DNA from 2 places in the Ureibacillus sp. 179-F W5.1 NHS genome. Region 1 is predicted to be linked to the other one. Evidence: riboswitches for the same ligand, from Rfam matches in the RefSeq annotation. Region 1 holds a riboswitch; the other holds the start of a gene.
The links. A riboswitch is a leader RNA that binds a small molecule or an ion and turns the genes downstream of it on or off. The one in region 1 is predicted to bind preQ1.
Positions count from the first base shown of each region.

Region 1 (3,151 bases):
GAAAACTCCATCGATCTTCGTCAACACTTATACAATGAAACGGACATTGGAGATACATTATTATTAAAAGTATATCGTCAAGGAAAATTAGTGGATTTAAAATTAAAGTTAACTGAAGGAACAAGTGTATAATATTGAATCGTTTATAACAAAACTTGTGGATAACTAAATAATACAAACAAAAGTTTTACACAACGAGTAGTGGAAGAAAAGCCTTTTCTTTCCTACTCGTTTTTTGTTTGATACAATGGTTTGTGGATAACATAGAACAAATTGTGAATAAGTTTGTGGAAATTTCAGAAATTAAGGAGGCATGAAATAATGAAAACATATAGCTGTGAAACCCATATAAATCACGCTTTAGATATGCTTGTAGCAGAGACAAAAGAGTTTCCGATTATGGAGCAACTTTCAGAAGATGAAAAGTTATCCACAAAGTGTTCTTACTGTGAAGAGCAAGCAACATATGTTGTATCAAGTAAATAACTTTACACAATATGTAGAATGAGCTTGTGGATATGTGCATAACTTTTGTGGATAAGTTGTTTGTAAATGAAATATTAACGTGGATAAATTGTTTATATTTAAATTTTCTAATAATAGCTTAAGCGAAAATGCTCTTATTTTCTGGTCTAATGCTAATAAAGGGAACTGGGTTACTAAAAAGCTCATTGTTGGGAAATAAGATTATGAATGTTTTGTAAAGGTGGATAAGCTGTGAATATCACGATCATTTCGGTCGGAAAGTTAAAAGAAAAGTATTTGAAGATGGGTATTGAAGAATATGTGAAACGATTAGGTGCTTACGCCAAAGTGGAACTAGTTGAAGTGGCAGACGAGAAGGCCCCAGAACAATTAAGCGACGCCGAAATGGAAATCGTGAAACGAAAAGAAGGCGAGCGTATTTTGGCCAAAATCAATGACGGTATGCATGTCATTGCCTTAGCGATTAACGGGAAAATGAAATCTTCAGAAGAAATGGCAAAGGATTTAGAAGCTCTCATGACATACGGAACAAGTAAGGTCGCCTTCGTAATCGGTGGTTCCCTAGGTTTACATGAAGATGTGTTACAACGCGCGGATGAAAAATTAAGCTTTGGAAAAATGACCCTTCCCCATCAACTAATGAAACTAGTATTAGTTGAACAAATTTATCGTAGCTTTAGAATAATTAAAGGGGAACCGTATCACAAGTAAGTTCGGGTTCTATTGCTAAATAAATTTAAAAGTCCTGTTCAAAAAATATATGGGATTTTTATTTGAAAATTACTGTCAATTTTATATACTATATTCATAAAAGAATGCCCGGATTTGAACGGGAGAGGTTCATAGCTTATACCCTCTATAAAAAACTATGGAAACATGACAATTCGCCATGTCCATAAAGGACGTGGCTTTTTTTGTTGAATGCATACGTTTTAATAGAAAGATTGTTAGCGCCTCTCTTGAAAAATTTCGGGAATATTTTCAGGGAGGGAATTTTGAAAACATGCCTAATTTTAGAATTGTTGATAAGCTACAAAAAATGGATGAAGATATTCAAAGAAGTCAATTAAAATACCATTCGAAACGTGTGCTTGTATGCAAAGAGTTTACTTTCGATGCTGCACATCACTTACATGATTATGAGGGAAAGTGTAAAAATTTACATGGCCATACGTATCGTGCTGTTTTAGGATTAAGTGGGTTTACTGACGAACGTGGTCTCATGATTGATTTTGGGGATATTAAGGACATTTGGAAACAAAAAATTGAAATTTATTTAGATCATCACTATTTAAACGAGACATTGCCACCGATGAATACGACTGCAGAGAATATCGTCGTTTGGATCTACGAAAAGTTGAAGGAAGCCTTGCTCGATGAACAACGATATCATGGTGCACGTGTGGAATTTATCAGGCTGTATGAAACTCCTACAAGCTATGCTGAGGCAAGAAGGGAGTGGATGGAGTTTGAGTAAATTACCTATTATAGAGATTTTTGGTCCCACGATTCAAGGTGAAGGGATGGTAGTTGGCCAGAAGACGATGTTTGTACGCACTGCTGGCTGTGATTATTCTTGTTCTTGGTGCGATTCAGCATTTACATGGGATGGCACTGGCAAGCATCTTATCGTTCAAATGACAGCGCAAGAAGTTTGGGCTGAGTTGAAACGCCTTGGAGGAAATGGGTTTTCATTCGTCACCATTTCAGGAGGAAATCCTGCGCTTCTTCGTAATTTGGATGCACTTATTGCCCTTTTAAAAGAGAATAATATAAAGATTGGCGTGGAGACACAGGGAAGTAAATGGCAAGATTGGTTGTATGATATCGATGAACTAACCATTTCACCAAAGCCTCCTAGTTCTAAAATGATGACAGATTTCTCTATGCTCTCTACTATTTTAGAGAGACTAAGAGGTAGAAATAGCAATCAACATATATCACTTAAAGTCGTTATATTTAACCAAGAGGATTATGATTATGCTAAAGAAGTTCATCGCCGATATCCGACCATTCCTTTTTATCTTCAGGTTGGAAATGATGACATCACCTCGATAGACAATACGCGATTAGTTAGCCATTTATTAGAGAAATATCAAATGCTAATTAATCAAGTAATGATGGATGAAGAATTAAAGAACGTAAAAGTACTACCGCAGCTACATACACTCATCTGGGGAAATAAAAGAGGTGTGTAGCGCTCTTCTTTAAAACCAAATGTAATGGAAATATAACAGCACTCTTTAATGATGAAGAGGTGCTGTTTTTTTGAATTTATAAATGGAACTTTAATTATATGGATGGTTGTTAATATTCATGTAACCAATTAGTAGTCTATTTTTATCGCTATTTTCTACTAGATAGAAACACTCCAAAAGTTACTATGAAATAATATACAGAATTGTTAAACTATTAATAACATCATGAATTGGCTTCAATTTAATCCTATAGGGAGGGAGAAAAATGGAGCGTAAAATGAATTTGATTCCATATCAAGTAGTAGAACAGTTTAACGAAAACGAATTGACGCAGGATTCGAAAATTAGCAACAAAGAAATGTTGGCACAAGAACTGGACATAGCAAAGGCAGTCTATTTAGAGTATAGCAATAACCAGACTTATTATGAGGAAGATAGGGATAAGGAGATTAAACAAACGTACTATA
Region 1 is NZ_JBIQFG010000015.1:15,943-19,093, reverse strand. Features, by position in the region: gene ACH0B5_RS08950 (S1C family serine protease) at 1-132, shown strand, start outside; gene ACH0B5_RS08945 (CxxH/CxxC protein) at 322-486, shown strand; gene rlmH (23S rRNA (pseudouridine(1915)-N(3))-methyltransferase RlmH) at 718-1,197, shown strand; PreQ1 riboswitch class I at 1,316-1,362, shown strand; gene queD (6-carboxytetrahydropterin synthase QueD) at 1,490-1,963, shown strand; gene queE (7-carboxy-7-deazaguanine synthase QueE) at 1,956-2,684, shown strand; gene ACH0B5_RS08925 (endonuclease I family protein) at 3,043-3,151, shown strand, end outside.

Region 2 (3,151 bases), on a different contig from region 1:
TAATAGAGCAGCCCCACTGCCTATTAAAATAAAATATAGCGCCCCCAAAAAATACTTTTGGAGATTTTTTAAAGTTCGTTCATCGATTTCAGGCACATTTCCCCTTCTTTTCTGACTCCATTTAGAAACCATCAAAAATACCATTAATCCACCTATAACTCCAATGATAATTGGCAACATTAATTCAACAGGATAATCACCCGTTTCTTTTCCAATGATATATATACCTAAAAAACCGCCTATTATCATACATAGAACAATCACAGTCCATAACAAATGCTGTAACCTCTTAACGCTCACCTACTTCACTCCTTTTCCTCTAAGTAAAATAATTGTTCAAAAGGAACATCCAAATATTTAGCTAATTTTAGAGCCAATTCCAGACTTGGATTATACTTATTTTTCTCAATGGCATTAATCGTTTGACGAGTAATTTGCAAATCTTCCGCCATTTGAATTTGCGTAATTTTTTTGGCTAACCGAACTTCTTTAATATGATTAATTACTTTCACAAAACTTTTCACCCCATATTAAATGTAAAGATATCTTTACATTTAATATAAATAAAAATGGACAATATGTAAAGATATCTTTACATATTGTCCTATAAAAAAACTGGCGGAAACTTTTTCAAGCTACACCAGTTTTTTAGAAAACGATTTATTAAGCAAAACTGTTACTTTTCTTTCCATGCACTTGGCTTAAAATTATAGCACCAAACATTTGGATAACGGTTTTCACGATAATTTGACCGATAATAGCAGCTGGTACAGCTTCCCATGGTAACATACCGGCGCCAAGAGGGCTTAAACCAATAATGACAAACACTGCCGAATCTAGTAATCCTCCTACTAGACCACTATAGAAAACGCGCCAAGCGATAGGTAATTTCAATCGAGTATAAATTTCCGTATCGGCCGTTTCAGCTAAAATAAAGGAAATAGCTGATGCTGCTACGATCATTAATGTATCTCCTAGTAGAAAGGAGACGATTGCCGACAAAACTAATGCTGTAAAAATAAATAAATACGTTTTTTTCCGTCCGTATTTATTTTGTACTAAATCCCGGAAAATGAACGTCGCTCCAACAAACAACGTCCCCATCGGAACGATAAACATTCCAAATTGCAATGGTGCAAAGGCAGCCGTCACCACATTGGCAACGACAATTGATAATAAATAAAATATGATTCTCATTTTACTACTCCTTAAATTTCAATTAAAAACTTGGTCTTTTAAGACTCTACCTTCGAGTTTAAGTACTCATCTAAACCTCTTTTACGCAACTTACAAGCTGGACATTCCCCACAACCGTCCGCCTTTATTCCGTTATAACAAGTGAGTGTTTTTTCGCGGACAAATTCAAGGGCACCGAGCTGATCTGCCAATTCCCACGTTTGCGCTTTATTAAGCCACATTAACGGTGTTTCAATGACGAAAGTATCATCCATTGATAAATTTAACGTAACGTTTAGCGACTTAATAAAAATATCCCGGCAATCGGGATAGCCGCTAAAATCTGTTTCACAAACGCCTGTAACAATATGTTTCGCCCCTATTTGTTTTGCCAACACCCCAGCAAAGGATAGAAACAACAAATTACGCCCAGGCACAAAGGTTGATGGTAATTCGCCACCTTCCCCATCTTCCACTGGAATAGTTCCCCTTGTTAAAGCGTTCGGTGCTAACTGATTCAATAGCGACATATCTAACATGTGATGAGCAATCCCTAATTCTTTCGTTATTTCCTTTGCGCAGTCAATTTCAAGCCGATGCCTTTGACCGTAATCAAAGGTTACAGCTACCACTTCTTCATAGCGTTCTTTTGCCCAAAACAAACAAGTTGTACTATCTTGTCCTCCACTAAATACAACAACGGCTTTTCCCTGCTTCATGTGAAAAAATCTCCTTTATTAATGAAAAAACAGCATTCTAAGAAAAATGCTGTTTTTCCTTAGTTTTTTATAGAGGGTCGCTAATAACCTCTTTATTTAATTTCATTCTTAACGATTATCAATTTTTTCAGGATTTAAATCATGGTTCATTAAACGATGATGAGCCATCTCTTCATATTTCGTTCCCGGTTTCCCGTAGTTACACCAAGGGTCAATCGAAATTCCTCCGCGTGGCGTAAATTTACCCCAAACTTCAATGTAACGAGGGTCTAGTAATTTGATTAAATCGTTCATGATAATATTGACACAGTCTTCATGGAAATCACCATGGTTTCTAAAACTAAATAAGTACAATTTTAACGATTTACTTTCTACAATCTTTTTATCTGGAATGTAAGAAATATACATCGTCGCAAAGTCTGGTTGATGCGTTAATGGGCATAAACTCGTAAACTCCGGACAATTAAATTTCACGAAATAATCCCGATTGGAATGAAGATTATCTACCGCTTCTAATACTTCCGGTGCATAATCAAATGAATATTGTGTATTTTGGTTTCCTAATAATGTTAAATCTTTTAAACCTTCTTCATGGTTACGGCCAGACATAAAAAATCCTCCTTGCAAATGTTTCCCAACAATTAACAAGGAGAAGTTCATATTCTATAAAACTCTTATAAAAACATAAAAGCCATGTCCAGTTATGGACATGGCATCATTCGTCATGTTTCCATAGTTTTTTATAGAGGGTATCAGCTATGAACCTCTCCCGTTCGCCGGGCATTCTATTCATTGAATAGAATAAAGGATGAAGGGGCATTGGTCAATTAAAATTTTGTGAGGCGTTCCGAAATATTTTCCACAGCCTTCATAAATTCTTCAACAAACTTCTCCCGTTCAACGTTATGTAGAACATGAACATTTGGTTTATTGTTTGTACGATTCAAATAATCTACGATAGTAGCACCCGCTGCTTTACCTTCTAACTCCACCTCCACAAAGTGGTCGGTTCCTTCAAACAAGTGAGGTTGCAATAAATACATCACTGGCACTACATCATGAAAATGAACTACTTGATCATAATTTTCTTCATGAAAAGGTGTCTTTTCAATTTGATCAAGATAAAATGTCACCATTTCATGGAGCTTTTGTGTAAATTCCGTCCCCATATCTTCTAATCGCTTGATTTCATCCACTGTAATAAAGGCTTTATGAGTTACATCTAAACCACTCATTACAACTTGAATCCCTGAATT
Region 2 is NZ_JBIQFG010000019.1:36,100-39,250, forward strand. Features, by position in the region: gene ACH0B5_RS10180 (hypothetical protein) at 1-300, opposite strand, end outside; gene ACH0B5_RS10185 (helix-turn-helix transcriptional regulator) at 306-512, opposite strand; gene ACH0B5_RS10190 (VUT family protein) at 664-1,197, opposite strand; gene queC (7-cyano-7-deazaguanine synthase QueC) at 1,236-1,895, opposite strand; PreQ1 riboswitch class I at 1,949-1,992, opposite strand; gene queF (preQ(1) synthase) at 2,004-2,504, opposite strand; PreQ1 riboswitch class I at 2,622-2,668, opposite strand; gene ACH0B5_RS10205 (nucleoside hydrolase) at 2,723-3,151, opposite strand, start outside.
Region 2: it holds a riboswitch for preQ1, as region 1 does, so the genes downstream of both, queC (7-cyano-7-deazaguanine synthase QueC) here and queD (6-carboxytetrahydropterin synthase QueD) in region 1, are expected to answer to the same signal.